DNA from 4 places in the Massilia sp. NP310 genome. Region 1 is predicted to be linked to each of the others. Evidence: predicted binding sites of a transcription regulator. Region 1 holds the regulator's gene; each other region holds the start of a gene.
What was found. Region 1 encodes sigma-54, which starts transcription at its own class of promoters, with help from an activator protein. Its sites were predicted from a motif close to TGGCANGNAANCTGCTTT; they were not measured.
Positions count from the first base shown of each region.

Region 2: a site for sigma-54 is predicted at 2,465-2,482, ahead of KY496_RS12245 (CmpA/NrtA family ABC transporter substrate-binding protein). Genes of this name have one in related genera too.
Region 3: a site for sigma-54 is predicted at 2,540-2,557, ahead of prpB (methylisocitrate lyase). Genes of this name have one in related genera too.
Region 4: a site for sigma-54 is predicted at 1,704-1,721, ahead of KY496_RS24155 (ANTAR domain-containing response regulator). Genes of this name have one in related genera too.

Region 1 covers NZ_CP080379.1:4,733,159-4,737,343, forward strand. The annotation lists gene lptA (lipopolysaccharide transport periplasmic protein LptA) at 1-528, shown strand, start outside; gene lptB (LPS export ABC transporter ATP-binding protein) at 540-1,292, shown strand; gene KY496_RS27475 (hypothetical protein) at 1,304-1,384, shown strand; gene KY496_RS20845 (RNA polymerase factor sigma-54) at 1,439-2,779, shown strand; gene hpf (ribosome hibernation-promoting factor, HPF/YfiA family) at 2,855-3,214, shown strand; gene KY496_RS20855 (enoyl-CoA hydratase/isomerase family protein) at 3,338-4,185, shown strand, end outside.
Region 2 covers NZ_CP080379.1:2,762,560-2,766,744, reverse strand. The annotation lists gene KY496_RS12255 (ABC transporter ATP-binding protein) at 1-108, opposite strand, end outside; gene ntrB (nitrate ABC transporter permease) at 98-973, opposite strand; gene KY496_RS12245 (CmpA/NrtA family ABC transporter substrate-binding protein) at 992-2,386, opposite strand; gene KY496_RS12240 (gluconokinase) at 2,689-3,207, shown strand; gene KY496_RS12235 (family 16 glycosylhydrolase) at 3,453-4,185, shown strand, end outside.
Region 3 covers NZ_CP080379.1:6,012,573-6,016,757, reverse strand. The annotation lists gene acnD (Fe/S-dependent 2-methylisocitrate dehydratase AcnD) at 1-426, opposite strand, end outside; gene prpC (2-methylcitrate synthase) at 438-1,598, opposite strand; gene prpB (methylisocitrate lyase) at 1,611-2,501, opposite strand; gene KY496_RS26600 (helix-turn-helix transcriptional regulator) at 2,770-3,072, shown strand; gene KY496_RS26595 (zinc-dependent alcohol dehydrogenase family protein) at 3,136-4,125, shown strand; gene KY496_RS26590 (antibiotic biosynthesis monooxygenase) at 4,155-4,185, shown strand, end outside.
Region 4 covers NZ_CP080379.1:5,458,396-5,462,580, forward strand. The annotation lists gene KY496_RS24150 (S9 family peptidase) at 1-1,067, opposite strand, end outside; gene KY496_RS24155 (ANTAR domain-containing response regulator) at 1,732-2,376, shown strand; gene KY496_RS24160 (CmpA/NrtA family ABC transporter substrate-binding protein) at 2,412-3,581, shown strand; gene KY496_RS24165 (MFS transporter) at 3,840-4,185, shown strand, end outside.

The DNA.
Region 1 (4,185 bases):
GCCTTCCTTTCCCTGCTGTCGCTGACCGCGGCCGCCGAACGCGCCGATTCGCTCAAGGAAGCGGTCATCAACTTCGATTCGCTCGACATCGACGAGGTGACCGGCACCCGCATCCTGACCGGCAACGTGGTGCTGACCCGCGGCACCCTGGTGCTCAAGTCCGACCGCGCCCTGGTCAAGGAAAGCCCGGAAGGCTATATGAGCGTGACCCTCACCGCTGCCGGCGGCAAGGTCGCCACTTTCCGCCAGAAGCGTGACGGCGGTCCCGACCTGTGGGTCGACGGCCAGGCCGAGCGCATCGAGTACGACGAGCGGTCGGAACTGGTGCGCCTGTATTCCAACGCCGTCGTGCGCGAACTCGAAGGCGCGCGCATGACCAACCAGATCACCGGCCCCTTCATTTCCTACGACAACCGCAAGGAAGTGGCCACGGTGCGCAACGACGAAAGCGGCAAGAGCGTCGCCGGCGGCGGCCGCGGCACCCTGATCCTGGCGCCCAAGCGCGCACCCGCCGGAGGCGCCCAATGACGGCGATTCCGATGGAGCTGGGCGATCGCAGCACCCTGGTCGTCAAGGGCCTGCAGAAAAGCTATGGCAAGCGCCTGGTGGTGCGCGACGTGTCGCTGCAGGTGGAATGCGGCGAAGTGGTCGGCTTGCTGGGCCCGAACGGAGCCGGCAAGACCACGTCGTTCTACATGATCGTCGGCCTGGTGCCGTCGGACGCCGGCTCGATCGACATCAACGGCACCGACATCACCAGCCTGCCGATCCACCGCCGCGCCGTATTGGGCCTGTCCTACCTGCCGCAAGAGGCTTCGGTGTTCCGCAAGCTGACGGTGGAAGAGAACATCCGCGCCGTGCTCGAGCTGCAGAAGGACAACGGCAAGCCGCTGTCGAAAGACCAGATCAACGAGCGCCTCGACACCCTGCTGGCCGACCTGCAGATCGAGAAGCTGCGCGAGAATCCGGCGCTGTCGCTGTCGGGCGGCGAGCGTCGCCGCGTGGAAATCGCGCGCGCGCTGGCGACCAATCCGCGCTTCGTGCTGCTCGACGAACCGTTCGCCGGCGTCGACCCGATCGCCGTGATCGAGATCCAGCGCATCGTGCGCTTCCTGAAGGAGCGCCGGATCGGTGTTTTGATCACCGACCACAACGTGCGCGAGACGCTCGGCATCTGCGACCGCGCCTACATCATCAACCAGGGCGCGGTGCTTGCCTCCGGCCGTCCTGACGACATCATCGCCGACGAGTCGGTGCGCCGCGTGTACCTGGGTGAACACTTCCGCATGTGAGCGACGCCTAGATGAAACAGTCCCTGCAACTTCGCACTTCGCAGCACCTCGCGCTTACGCCGCAACTGCAGCAGTCGATCCGGTTGCTGTAACTGTCGACGCTCGAGCTGCACCAGGAGATCGAGCAGATACTGGGCGATAACCCCTTGCTCGAGCGGCTCGACGATCCGCTCGACCGATCGGTGCGCCTGCTGGCCGATGGCGCCATCAACAATGCGCCCGCCAACGGCGAAGCGCCGCCGGCGCCCGGCCAGCAGGCCGAGGGTGAGGGTGCGCCTGCGCAGGAGGGCGAGGGTTTCGAGGGCGGCGCCGACAACGATCGCGTCGATGCCGACTGGAGCGACAGCGGCGCGCCATCGTCCGGCGGCGGCGAGGACGAGGACGGCCGCCCGCAACTGGAAGCCTGCGCCATCACGCTGCGCGAACACCTGATGGAACAGGTGCGCGAAGCCATCCTGTCGGCGCGCGACCGTGCGCTGGCCGAGCTGGTGATCGATGCGCTGGACGACAACGGCTACCTGGAAGAGCCGCTCGACGAGATTCACGCCAGGCTGCCCCAAGAACTCGAGATCGAGATCGACGAATTACGCTGCGCGCTGGCGCTGGTGCAGAGCATGGATCCGGTGGGCGTCGGCGCGCGCAGCGCGGCCGAGTGCCTGGCGCTGCAGATCCGGCGCATGCCGGGCGTGCCGCTGGTGACGCGGCGCATGGCGCTGACCATCGTCGAGGGTTACCTGAGCTGGTTCGCCCAGCGCGAGTACAGCAAGCTGAAAAAAGCGCTCGACTGCGACGACGAAGACTTGCGCGAGGTGCAGGCCGTGGTGCGCCAATGCAATCCGCATCCGGGCGCGGCGTTCGCTTCGAACGTGTCGGACTACGTGGTGCCGGACGTGATCGTGCGCCGTTCCAAGAGCGGCTGGGCGGTCACCCTGAACCCGGACGTGATGCCGCGCCTGCGCGTGAACAGCCTGTACGCGAGCCTCCTCAAGCAGGGCAAGAGCGAAGCGCAGATGGGCGCGCAGTTGCAGGAAGCGAAGTGGCTCATCAAGAATATGCGCCAGCGATTCGACACCATCCTGCGCGTGGCGGAGGCGATCGTCGAGCGCCAGCGCAACTTTTTCTCCCATGGCGCGGTTGCCATGCGGCCCCTTGTTTTACGTGAGATAGCTGATACACTAGGCCTACACGAGAGCACAATTTCTCGTGTCACAACGCAGAAATACATGCTGACCCCGCACGGCATGTTTGAGTTGAAGTATTTCTTCGGCAGCCACGTTGCCACCGAGGCGGGAGGCGAAGCATCCTCGACGGCAATCCGTGCGCTCATCGCACAATTGACAGGAGCAGAAGACCCTAGGAACCCATTGTCCGACAGCAAGATCGCGGAGATGCTCGGGGAACAAGGCATGGTCATCGCGCGCCGGACGGTTGCAAAATACCGTGAAGCCCTCAAGATACCCCCTGTAAGCCTCCGCAAGTCCTTGTAACTGCGCCGTCCACACCCGTCGTGCCTTGTCGCGTTGGTGTGGTCCACACGGTGCAACCTTTTCAAAGGAGTGTGTATGAACCTCACAATCAGTGGCCATCATCTCGAAGTAACCCCCGCCATCCGTGAATACGTTCAGAATAAGCTCGAGCGCATCATTCGCCATTTCGACCAGGTGATCGACACCCACGTCTTCCTGGCCGTCGACAACCTCACTGAAAAAGAAAAAAGGCAGAAAGCAGAGATCAACGTCCAGGTGTCGGGCAAGACCCTGCACGTGGCAAGCGTCGCGCAAGACCTGTACGCCGCGATCGACACGCTGATGGATAAGCTGGACAGACAGATCCTGAAACACAAGCAAATGCTGAAGGACCATAGCCGTACCTCGATCAAACGCCTGCCGGAAAACGGCGGCGAAGACGCTGCTGTCGCCTGATCAGGCGCAGGGCTCACACTAGCTAAGGGCGTCTGAGGGGACGCCCTTTTTGCATCCAGCTCCCCGATATGACGCGTATCGTGTGTTCGGTAAAATGCATGTCTCTCCATTACGGATTACGCCATGACCGACCACGTCCTGACCCGCGTCGCCAACCGCACCGGCATCATCACCCTGGACCGCCCGAAGGCGCTCAATTCGCTGTCGCTCGAGATGGTGCGCGCGCTCACCACTGTGCTGCGCGCCTGGCGCCATGACGGGCAGGTCGACGCGGTCGTACTGACCAGCAGCAGCGAGAAGGCCTTGTGCGCGGGCGGCGACATCCGCTTCTTCCATGAGGTCGGCCATGCGACGCCGATGGGCGGCAGCGCGCTGCTCGAGGATTTCTTCACCGAAGAATACGCGCTGAACCACCTGATCCATTTCTACCCGAAGCCCTACATCGCCATCATGGATGGCGTCGTGATGGGCGGCGGCATGGGCATCGCCCAGGGCGGCCCGGACTGCGGCCTGCGCATCGTGACCGAGCGCACGAAGATGGCCATGCCCGAGGTGAACATCGGCCTGTTTCCGGACGTCGGCGGCAGCCACTTCCTGTCGCATGCGCCGGGACAGCTCGGCAACTACCTGGGCCTGACCGGGCTGACGATCGGCGCCGCCGACGCGCTCCATATCGGCCTGGCCGATGTCTTCGTGCCGGGCGCCGAGCTGCCGGCCCTGCATGCCTTGATTGCGTCCACACCCGGCGCTGACCTGCCGGCGGCGATCCGCGCTTTCGCGGCGCCGTTCGCGCCGCAGGCGGGCAACGGCGAACTGCAGGCCCAGCGCCAGCTGATCGATGCGCATTTCGGCGCCGCCTCGGTCGCCGCGATCATGGCTTCGCTCGAAGGCGACGAGACGCTGTTCGCGCAGCGCGCCCTGGCGGCGATGCGCCAGCGCTCGCCCCTGATGATGTGCGTGACCCACGAACT
Region 2 (4,185 bases), 2.0 Mb from region 1:
GAACTCTCCGCGCTCGATCGCGAAGGTTACTCCTTCGAACACCGGCGGCTGGCCGGCGCGGTAGGTCTTGGCCAGGCCGTCCACCTGGACGAAGCGGTCATTCGGCATAGGTCACCTTCTTTTGCAGGGCGGCGAACATCAGGTCCAGCGCCATGCCCACGATGCCGATCATGAGCACGGCGAACAGCACGTTCGCCAGCGACAGGTTGTTCCACTCGTTCCACAGGAAGTAACCGATGCCGTTCCCGCCGATCAGCATTTCGGCGGCGACGATCACCAGCCAGGCGATGCCCATCGAGATGCGCATGCCGGTGATGATGGTCGGCGCCGCCGCCGGCAGGATCACCAGGAAGGCCTTGCGCAGCGGCGACACTTCGAGCGTGCGCGCGACGTTGAGCCAGTCCTTGCGCACGCCGGCCACGCCGAAGGCGGTGTTGATCAGCATCGGCCAGATCGAGCAGATGAAGATCACGAAGATGCCCGAGATCGACGAATCCTTGATCGTGTAGAGCGCGATCGGCATCCAGGCCAGCGGCGAGATCGGCTTGAGCACCTGGATGAACGGATCGATCGCGCGGTACAGCAGCGGCGACATGCCGATCACGAAGCCCAGCGGGATCGCCACCAGCATCGCCAGCAGATAGCCCAGGGCGACGCGCACCAGAGAATGCGCCAGCTGGATGCCGACGCCGCGGTCGTTCGGGCCGCGATCGTAGAACGGGTCGGCCAGGTGGCCGCCCGCTATCTGCGCGAACTGCGACGGCGTGGGAAAGCCGCTGCCGGCGGCAGGCGCCGGATCCGCGGCGGCCACCGGCGCCTGTCCCATCAGGGCCGCGTACTCGGCTTCCTCGGCGCTCATCGCCGCCACCGGCGCCGCGGCGCGCGGCGCGGTGGCGATATGCCAGACGCCGAGCAAGACCAGCAGCAGCGCCAGCGACAGCAGCGCCGCCTTGAACTTCATTTGCTTGTGCATGGATTCTTTCGTTCCAACTCAGGCGCGCTTGATCGCGAAGCTGTCCAGGTAGGCCTGCGGCTTGGCCGGGTCGTAGGTCTTGCCCATGATCGTGAACGGTCGGTAGCCGCTTGCCGCGGCGGCCGGCGCCGGCATGCCGAGGGCCGCCATCTGCTTGCGCGCATCGGTCAGCAGGAACACCTGCTCGGCCAGCGCCTTGTAGTTGACGTCGCCCTTCAGGTAGCCCCAGCGCTTCATCTGCGTCAGCATCCAGGTCGCCATCGAATACCAGGGCAGGGCGTCGAAGTCGGCGCGGTCCGGCTCGTTGCGCACCTTGCCCAGGCCGTCGGCGAAGCGGCCGGAGAGCGCCTGCAGCACCACGGTCTCGGGCTGGTTCAGGTAGGCCGGCTTGCTGATCGCCTTGGCGATCTCGGCCCGGTTCCCGGCCTTGTGCGCCATCGCGGTGGCATTCAGGATGGCGCGGTACAGCGCGGCGAAGGTGTTCGGGTTCTGGTCGATGAAGGCCTGCGAGGCGCCGAAGGCGCAGCAGGGATGGCCGTTCCAGATGTCCTTGGTGAGAATGTGGATGAAGCCGATCTGGTCGAACACGGCGCGCTGGTTGAACGGATCGGGGCCGAGGAAGCCGTCGATGTTCCCGGCGCGCAGGTTGGCGACCATCTCGGGCGGCGGCGTCACGCGCAGCTGGACGTCGCGGTCCGGGTCAAGCCCGTGCTCGGCCAGGTAGTAGCGCAGCAGGAAGTTGTGGACCGAGTACTCGAAGGGGATCGCGAACTTGAAACCCTTCCAGTTGCGCGGGTCGCGGTTGTTCTTGTGCTTGAGGCCGAGCGTGATCGCCTGGCCGTTGATGTTCTGGATGGTGGCGACGCGCATCGGCTGCGGCGTGCCGCCCTGGCCGATCGACATCGCCAGCGGCATCGGCGCCAGGAAGTGCGAGGCGTCGAGCTCGCGGTTGATCATCTGGTCGCGCACCAGCGCCCAGCCGGCGGTCTTGCTGAGGGTGACGTTCAGGCCCTGCGCCTTGTACATGCCCATCGGGTCGGCCATGATCAGGGGCGTGGCGCAGTTGATCGGGATGAAGCCGATCTTGAGGTCCTTCTTCTCGAGCGCGCCCGTTTTTTCCATCGCATTGGCCTGCAGGCTGGCCAGCGGCAGCAGCGAACCGATCGCCGCCATCAGCGTCGGCGCGCCCACCGCCTTGATCAGGTTGCGGCGCGTCGCTTCATGCGGAAACAGGGCGCGCACCGCTGCCGCCTCGACGAAGTCACCGGACAGCGCTTCGGCATCGCCGGCGCGCCGCAGCCTGGCGGCTTGCGCTTCGCGATCGTGCTCGTCCTGGGAACCATGCCTGCCGCAGGGGCAGCCGTTGAGTGAAGACTCGGTCGAATAAGGGCGGTACAGATTCTCATCTTTCATTGGCGAAGATCCCTGGTAGTGGTGATGACGCAAAAAATGAAACGGCGAGGCGGGCATGACGATGCTTGAGCATTGTCAACAGCAAGAGCTGTGCCATCCGGAATCGTGCGCGGCCAAGTCATTCATTTCAAAGACGAAACACGCTTTTTTGCGTCGGCAAGCACCGGCAGGACAGCGCCCGCGATTTTCGTCGACAGGCACTGACAGCGCGCATCCGCCCAACCGTGGTGCATGACCGCTTTACATCCTTCGTGCGTAGACGCTACAATCGCCCATATCGATGTTAGCGTTAACATAGGGAAATGACGACACAAGCGCGAGACGACAACAAGGGAACGGCCTGGGTAGTCATGGGCGTGAGCGGCTGCGGCAAGACCAGCATCGGCGAAAAGCTGGCCGCCGCGCTCGGCGTGCCGTTCATCGAGGGCGACGCCTTCCATTCGCAGGCCAATATCGCCAAGATGACGGCCGGCACCGCGCTGACCGACGACGATCGCCGCGACTGGCTCTTGACCTTGCGCGACAAGCTCGCCGCACGCGAGGGCGGGGCGGTGCTGTCGTGTTCCTCGCTCAAGCGCGCATATCGCGACCTGCTGCGCAGCGCCGGCGGCGACGTGCGCTTCGCGCACCTGGCCGGCGAGCGCAGCCTGCTCCTGGAGCGCGTCAGCAATCGCCCCGGCCACTATATGCCGCCATCGCTGCTCGACAGTCAGCTGAGCACGCTCGAACCCCTGCAGCCGGACGAAGCCGGCATTACCCTCGACATCCGCGACAGCCAGGAACAACTGGTCGCGCAAATCCTCGCCAGCGTCCGCGCATAAGCAGCGCCACCCGCTTCCCCGCCGCATGCATATGCCGGCGGGGTAATCGCGCACGCACCATTCGCATCGAATGGACACGTCCAGAAAATCAGACTATATTTTACTTTCCGGTTTGGAAAGGTTTCCAATCCCGTATTCCACACGAATCCGCACGACATCATTCGAGACCAACGAGCAAGTTGGCAAGCCGCGGCACGGCCAACCGGCACGGCCGCATTTCTTGTAGTGAGATAAGAGGAGTCGACGTGAACAACCAGAACCAGAAATATGGCTCGAGATGGAAACCTTTCCACGCAATCGCCGCCGGCATCCTGCTGGCCTGCGGCGCGCAGGCCGCGGCCAGCGTCACCAATCCGGTCATCGGCCAGCTGCTGTGGTCGGACGAGTTCAACGGCAACAGCGTGAACACCGGCGTGTGGAACCTGCAGGACGGTAACGGCTGCCAGATCGGCCTGTGCGGCTACGGCAATGCCGAGCTGCAGTACTATAGCCCCAACAACGCCAGCATCGTCAACGTGCCTTTCGAATCGGGCACGCGCGCGCTGGCGATCCAGGCGCGCAGCCAGACGATCGGCAGCAATGTCTTCACCTCGGCCCGGCTCGACACCAAGAACAAGGTGCAGGTGCAGTACGGGATGATCGAGGTGCGCATGGCCACGCCGAACCTCGGCACCGGCTTGTGGCCGGCCGCGTGGATGCTGGGCGTCAGTCCGCAGACCTGGCCGCGCAACGGCGAGATCGACATCATGGAGATGGGCCACAAGGCGTCCGGCCGCGCCGAGGGCGGGGCGCCGTCGTCGAACCACTTCGTCGGCTCGAACGTGATCACCTGGCAGCAGGCCGCCTGCGTGCCCGGCAACGAAAGCTGCGCCGCCTCGACCGCGTGGCAGACCAAGAACTGGTACGTGCCCCAGAATTCGCTCGCGAACCGCTTCGTCACCTACCGCTTCTATTGGGACGAGAGCCAGATGCGCTTCA
Region 3 (4,185 bases), 1.3 Mb from region 1:
ATCCTCGATCGCGCGGTTCTTGCTGAACGCGTCCGGGTCGAAGCCGCCGCATTCGACGGCCAGCGAGTGGTCGACCACCAGCTGGGTCGGCACCACCGGATTGACCAGGGCCGGATCGCCGCCTTGCGCCGCGATGGCGTCGCGCAGGCCGGCCAGGTCGACCAGGGCGGTCTGGCCCAGGATGTCGTGGCAGACCACGCGCGCCGGGAACCAGGGAAAATCGCGTTCGCGCTTGCGTTCGACGATCTGCTTGAGCGCGTCGTTCATGCAGGCCGGCTCGCAGCGGCGCACGAGGTTCTCGGCCAGCACGCGCGAGGTGTACGGCAAGGTGTCGTAGGCCCCCGGCTGGATCGCGTCGACCGCGGCGCGCGTGTCGAAGTACTCCAGGTCGGTGCCTGGCAGGGGTTTCAGGTGATTCGAATTCATGGCGATGCTCTTTATTTGCGCTCGGCCAGCGGCACGAATTGCAGGTCTTCCGGACCGACGTAGTTGGCGCTCGGGCGGATGATCTTGTTGTCGATGCGCTGCTCGATGACGTGGGCGGCCCAGCCCGAGGTGCGCGAGATGACGAACAGCGGCGTGAACATGGCGGTCGGAACGCCCATCATATGGTACGACACGGCCGAGAACCAGTCGAGGTTCGGGAACATCTTTTTCACCTCCCACATGACCGACTCGAGGCGCTCGGCGATGTCGAACATCTTCATCGAGCCAGCATCAAGAGACAGCGCGCGCGCCACTTCCTTGATCACCTTGTTGCGCGGGTCCGAGATCGTGTATACCGGGTGGCCGAAGCCGATCACGACTTCCTTGTTGGCCACGCGGTTGCGGATGTCGGCCTCGGCTTCGTCGGCGTTTTCATAACGCTTCTGGATGTCGAGCGCCACTTCGTTGGCGCCGCCATGCTTCGGCCCGCGCAGCGCGCCGATGGCGCCGGTGATGGCGGAGTGCATGTCGGAACCGGTGCCGGCGATCACGCGCGCGGTGAAGGTCGAGGCATTGAATTCGTGCTCGGCGTACAGGATCAGCGAGGTGTGCATCGCCTGCACCCAGGATGCGCTCGGCTTGAAGCCGTGCAGCAGGTGCAGGAAGTGGCCGCCGATCGAATCGTCGTCGGTTTCCACGTCGATGCGCTTGCCATTGTGGCTGTAGTGATACCAGTACAGCAGCATCGAGCCGAACGACGCCATCAGGCGGTCGGCGATGTCGCGTGCGCCGGCGATATTGTGGTCGTCCTTCTCCGGCAAGGTGCAGCCCAGCACCGACACGCCGGTGCGCATCACGTCCATCGGGTGGGCGCCGGCCGGCACTGCCTCCAGCGCGCTCTTGACGGCGGCCGGCAGCCCGCGCAACGAACGCAGCTTGGCTTTATAACCGCGCAGCTCGGCCTCGTTCGGCAGCTTGCCGTGCACCAGCAGGTAGGCGATTTCCTCGAACTCGCAGGCGTCGGCCACGTCCAGGATGTCGTAGCCGCGGTAGTGCAGGTCGTTGCCCGATTTGCCGACCGAGCACAGCGCGGTATTGCCGGCGGCGACGCCGGACAGGGCCACGGATTTCTTCGGCTTGAAGGTCGGGGTTTCGTTGTTCTGGGTCGTCATCCTCGGTTCTCCTTATTTCGCTTTGTTCTGGGCGAACAGCGCGTCGAGCTTCTGTTCATAGCTATGGTAGTCGATGCGGTCATACAGTTCGGCGCGCGTCTGCATGGTGTCGAGCACGTTCTGCTGGGTGCCGTCGCGGCGGATCGCGGTATACACGTTTTCGGCCGCCTTGTTCATCGCGCGGAAGGCCGACAGCGGATACAGCACCAGGCCGACGCCGGCACTTTTGAGCTCATCGACGCTGAACAGCGGGGTCGCGCCGAACTCGGTGATATTGGCCAGCACCGGCACCTTGACCGCATCGGCGAACCGTTTATACATCTCGAGGCTCGTCATCGCCTCGGGGAAGATCATGTCGGCGCCGGCTTCCACGCAAGCCACGGCGCGTTCGATGGCGGCGTCCAGTCCTTCCACCGCCAGCGCATCGGTGCGCGCCATGATCACGAACTCGTCGTACGGACGGGCGTCGGCGGCGGCCTTGATGCGGTCGACCATCTCGTCCTTGCTGACGATTTCCTTGCCCGGACGGTGGCCGCAGCGCTTGGCGCCGACCTGGTCTTCGATGTGGCAGGCGGCGGCGCCGGCCTTGGCCAGCGTGCGCACGGTGCGCGCGACGTTGAAGGCCGATGCGCCGAAGCCGGTGTCGACATCGACCAGCAGCGGCAGGTCGCACACGTCGGTGATGCGGCGCACGTCGATCAGGACGTCGTCCAGGTTCGAGATGCCGAGGTCGGGCAAGCCCAGCGAACCCGCCGCCACGCCGCCGCCCGACAGGTAGATCGCCTTGAAACCGGCGCGCTTGGCCAGCAGGGCGTGGTTGGCGTTGATCGCGCCCACCACTTGCAATGGGGATTCTTCCTGCATTGCCTTGCGGAATGCGGCGCCGGCGGAGAGCTTGGTCATGCGGTGTCCTTTCAGGTGCGGTGGATGTCGATGCTGATATTGCAAAGTGCGTGCCAGCCCGATGCCAATCACTGGCGCGCAGGCAGTTCCCTTTCTATTCAGTTACTTAGCGCAAGCTGCACCTACGATTCCGGCATAGCTGTCTGCCACCGTCCCCGATCTCGTTTCACATTGAAACGATGAGATGCAACACTTGAAACAATCGGGCCGAGCTTGACAGCGCAGCAGGTGTCTTGACATATCGGGATATCTCGATATACTCGAATCCATGGAACTGCTCGACATCTTCAAAGCCCTCTCCAACCGTACCCGTCTCGACATCCTGAAAGGATTGAAGGACCCGGAAAAGCATTTCCCTCCGCAAGACGAGGGCGATGTGCACACGGTCGGCGTTTGCGTGAGCAGTATCCAGGAAGGCGTCGGCCTGTCGCAGTCGACCGTGTCCGACTACCTTGCAACGCTGCAGCGCGCTGGCCTGGTCGAGGTGCGGCGTATCGGGCAGTGGACGTACTACAAGAGGAACGAGGCCACCATCAGCGCCCTCGCCGAGATCATCGGAAAAGAGCTGTAAATTTTTTTGCCAGTGCATATCGATAATTCCCGATATCCCTTTTTAACGAAACGAGGAACAATCATGAAAGCTCAAGTGCTCACTTCTTTTGGCGGCCCGGAATCGTTTGAACTGCGCGACGTGCCGAAACCGATACCGCAAGCCGGCCAGGTGCTGGTGCGGGTGCAGGCCACCTCCATCAATCCGCTGGATTACCAGGTGCGCCGCGGCGACTATGCCGACCTGGTGCCGCTGCCGGGCATCACCGGGCACGACGTCTCGGGCGTGGTCGAGGAAGTCGGACCGGGCGTGACCGCGTTCGCGCCGGGCGACGAAGTCTGGTACACCCCGCAAATCTTCGATGGTCCCGGAAGCTATGCCGAATACCATGTCGCCTTTGAAAACATCGTCGGCAGGAAGCCCGCATCGCTGACCCATCTCGAAGCCGCCAGCCTGACCCTCGTCGGCGGCACCGCCTGGGAAGCCCTCGCCGTCCGTGCACAACTGAAAGCCGGTGAAAGCATCCTCATCCACGGCGGCGCGGGCGGTGTCGGCCACGTCGTGATCCAGGTCGCCAAGGCCATAGGCGCGCGGGTGTTCACCACGGTGAAGGAAGAGAATTTCGAGTTCGCACGTTCCCTCGGCGCCGATGTGGTCATCGACTACACGAAAGAAGATTACGTCGAGGCCATCGGGCGCGAGACCGGCGGCCATGGCGTCGACGTGGTGTTCGACACCATCGGCGGCGACACCCTGACGCGCAGCCCGGACGTGCTGGCGCAACTCGGTCGCGTGGTCTCGATCGTGGACATCGCGCAGCCGCAGAACCTGATCCAGGCCTGGGGCAAGAACGCGAGCTACCACTTCGTCTTCACCCGCCAGAACCGCGGCAAGCTCGACGAACTGAGCGCCCTGATCGAGCGCGGCCAGCTGAAACCCCACGTCGGCGCCGTCTATTCGCTGGCCAACATCCCGCTTGCCCATGCGCGGCTGGAAAGCCGTGATAACGGCCTCAGGGGCAAGATCGCGATCGCGGTGGGGCCACTGGCCGATCGCACGAGCGCGCAAGTCTGAGTCGTTTGATTCACTTCGAAAGGAATATCATGGTTTACGAAATCGCCACCCTGCTCGTCC
Region 4 (4,185 bases), 730 kb from region 1:
TCGACCGCGCGCAGCATGACGGCGACGTTGGCGCCGTTCGCGCTCCAGTCGATCGCGTTGCGTCCGCCCGAGACGACCACCGGACGGTTGCCCTTGAGCGGGTCCTTCTTGGCGGCGGCGCGCAGCTCGGCCAGCGGGTCGACGTTGACGCCCGGGAGCGCGTCGAAGGCGATGTCCTGCACCTTGTTGGTGCGCAGGTCGACCAGCTTCAGTGCATGCGGCACCGGCATATTGCGGCCGACGCGGGTGCGCACGTCTTCGGTTTCCTCGTAGCCCGACTCGTTCACGTAGCGCGGCATCTTGCCGGCGCGGCCCTTGTCGGCGCTTTTGGCGGCGGTGACCACCAGCAGCCAGCGGCCGTCGGGCGAGAGCGAGCTGCCTTCGATGGTGACCTTGTCGCCCAGGTAGACCGGGCTTGGCGCCATCGAGGCGTCGGCGCGGCGCAGTTCGTCGGCGCGCGCGCGCAGGGCGTCGCGGTCATCCTTCTGGCGCTTGAGGTGCTCGATCAGGCGCAGTTCGGTCGAACGGTAGGGATCGTCCTCGGGCGCGTTCGGGTCCTTGGCGGCGCGCGGCAGGGCGGCGGGGCCGGTGACACGGCTACCGCGGTCCCACACATACCAGTCGTTGCCGATGCGGTACTGGACCGCGCGTTCGTCCGCCGTGTACTGGGCGGCGGTGATGCGGCTGGCGCCGCGCGTGACCTGGACCAGCTGGCCCGACTTGAGGTCTCGCTCGAACAGGTCGTTGTTGCGCAGGACCAGCATGCGGCTGTTGTTGCGGTTGTAGACCACGTCGGCGCTGTCGATCTTCGGCAGTTCGGCATCGGCTACCAGCCGGGCCTTGCCGGCCGCGACCTGGAACACGTCGCGCACGGGCGAGCCGGTGCGCTTCTGCTTGTAGTACACCTGCTTGCCGTCCCAGCTGAACCAGGCGTCTTCCACCGGGGTGCCGATCCAGTCTGGATGGCTCATGGCCTGGTCGAGGGTGATGGGGGTGGATGCCGCCGCCGGCAGCGCGATCAGTGCGGCGAAAGAGGCCGCAAACAGGGTAAGTGCAGGTGTTCGCATGTGGAGTCTGATGAGTGAGAAATGGCTTGGTTGCCAAAGATGCTTGCCAGAAATGCGCATGCATTCTAGCGCAGGCACTCACCGCGACCGCGAAATATGACAGGTTTTTTTTGCTGTAAAGACAAGCGCCGGCGGTACGTCAGTACGGCCGGCGCGAGAGGCGGAGCGGGTATTGCGACGATGGTGCGCCGCAATCGCACATGAATTACATGGCCTTGAACGGACCCTTTGGCGGACGCGGCAGGAACATGGAAACGCGGGCTGCCACGGCCACGACGGCCAGGGCGATGGTGATATATTCGAGCGGGTGCATGATCAACCCCGCACTGCCGGAGCGTAGCCGCCGTGGGCGACGTAGAGTTCTTGCGAGAAGCTGCGGATGGCCGAGATGGCTGCCGCGAAGAAGCTGGTGCGTTGGATGGCTGCAGTCATGATAGTTCCCCTAAGATAAATACTTCGATGTTGCGTTGCAGTATAGGGGCGTCTCCGTCATAAACAAACTTTAGATTTGTGATTCCAGCGATGCGTCTGATGAATGGTTGCAAAGTTGCTCTCATGCAAGATATTCGTCATGCGAATATCTCGGCCAAGGGGTTTTGCATAAGAAGGGCATGGGCAATCGTCGATGCTCGCGCCTGGTGCGAATCTTGCATATCGTAAGCACATGAAATCGCGAGACAGTGCTTCACCACACCTGCGGATCGTCGTCGTGCTTTCCGCAACAGCACCCGGCATCGACCCGGATGCCGCCCAGGCCGCGCAGGCCCGGCGCAGCACGGCGCTGCGCATCGGCCTGCTCGAATCGGGCTACGACCTGATCGCCTCGCTCCCGGCCGACGTCTTCCTGCCCGAGCGCATCGCCCAGCTGCAGCCCGACCTGATCATCGCCGACAGCGAGTCCGACGCGCGCGACGTGCTCGAGCACATCGTGATCGCCACCCGCGACGCGCGGCGGCCGATCGTCCTGTTCACCGAAGACGATGCGCCGGCCAGCATGGACGCGGCGATGGACGCCGGCGTCTCGGCCTATATCGTGGCCGGCCTGCAGGCCGAACGCGTCAAGCCGGTGCTGGACGTGGCGCTGGCGCGCTTCCGGCGCGAGCAGAAGCTGCTCGACGAGCTGAGCGACACGCGCCAGAAGCTGGCGGAGCGCAAGACCGTCGATCGCGCCAAGGGCCTGCTCATGAACCGCTACAGCCTGACCGAGGAGCAGGCCTACCAGCGCCTGCGCACCCTGGCGATGAACAAGAACCTGAAGCTGGCCGAAGTCGCGCAGCGCCTGATCGACGTGGAAGACCTGCTGGGCTAGGCCACGCTTTACTATATACAAGGACAAGGAGACGTATGACATTGGCAGGCAAAGGCGCCTGGATCGCCGGCACCGACCGGCCCGAGATCGAGACCGTCCGCATCGGTTTCATGCCGCTCGCCGATTGCGCGCCGCTGGTGATGGCGTCGGTGCTCGGCTTCGACGAGCAGTATGGCGTGCGCTTCGAGCTTACCCGCGAGCTGTCCTGGACCGCCATGCGCGACCGCCTGATCGGCCAGCAGCTCGACGCGGCCCATGCGCTGTACGGGATGGTGTATGGCATCCAGAACGGCATCGGCACCCAGCAATGCGATATGGCGGTGTTGATGAACCTGCACCAGAACGGCCAGAGCATCACGCTGTCGCGCGCGCTCGCCAACGCCGCCCGCGATCCCCGCCTGCTGCGGCGCGAGGTGGACGACAAAGGGCGCAAGCTCACCCTGGCCCATACCTTCCCGACCGGGAACCACGCGATGTTCCTGTATTACTGGCTGGCCGCGCATGGCATCGATCCGCTCACCGACTGCCAGGCGGTGACGGTGCCGCCCGGGCAGATGGCGGCCAGCCTGGCGGCCGGGCATATGGATGGCTTCTGCGCGGGCGAGCCGTGGGGCCAGCGCGCGCAGCGCGACGGCGCCGGGGTGCAGGCCGCGTCCAGCGAACAGGTGTGGCCGAACCATCCGGGCAAGGCGCTCGGCACGCGCGCCGCCTTCGCGGCCAGCCACCCGAACACCTGCCGCGCCATGATCGCCGCGCTGTTGGAAGCGGCGCGCTGGCTCGACGCCTCGCGCACCAACCGCGAAGCCGCGGCCGAGGTGCTGGCCAGTCCCGCCTATGTCAACGCCAGCCGCGAGACGCTGCAGTTCTGCCTGGCCGGCAGCCACATCGACGAGCATCGCGGAGAGGGCTGCTGGCGCGGCCATAACGGCCTGCGCTTCCATGCCGACGGCGAGGCCAACTTCCCCTGGCTGTCGGACGGCATGTGGTTCATGACCCAGCACCGGCGCTGGGGCCTGCTGCGCGAAGCGCCCGCCTACCTGGCGCTGGCGGCCCAGGTCAACCGCATCGACCTGTATCGCGAGGCGGCCGAACGCACCGGCACGATGCTGCCCGCCTCCCCGATGCGCAGCTCGACCTTGCTCGGCGGACGGGTATGGGACGGCAGCGACCCGCAGGCCTGGGCCCGCGCACCAGCGCGATCTTGAACGCGGTGCATGCGGGCGCATCATCATGGTGAGCGATGCACCGCAATGCAGCATCCGGATGCGGTCCGTTGAGGTACGCCCCCTGAAGGCGCGGTGGCACGCCTCTTGCTCATACCTCTGACAGGATCAATGGCGATTCTCTTCACGATTTTCACTTAGCGCCGGCCCAACGCGGGGACGGCAACAGGACAACGGCGTCCGCAGCTACTGCCCATGGCAGCAAGCGCGGACGCCTTTTCGTTTTTCAAAGGAAGAACAATGGCCAGCAAAGCGGACAGCATCAAGCTCTTTTCCTTCCAGGGCGCGCCCATGCGCGCCTTCCACCTGACCTGGGTCGCCTTCTTCATCTGCTTCTTCGCCTGGTTCGCCTGCGCGCCGCTGATGCCGGTCATCAAGGGCGAATTCGGGCTCTCGATGGAGCAGATCGCCAACATCAATATCGCGGCGGTCGCGATCACCATCTTCGTGCGTCTGCTGGTCGGCCCGCTGTGCGACCGCTACGGCCCGCGCAAGACGTACACGGGTTTGCTCCTCCTGGGCGCGATTCCCGTGCTGGGCGTGGCGCTGGCGCAGAGCTACGAAGCCTTCCTGCTGGCGCGCCTGG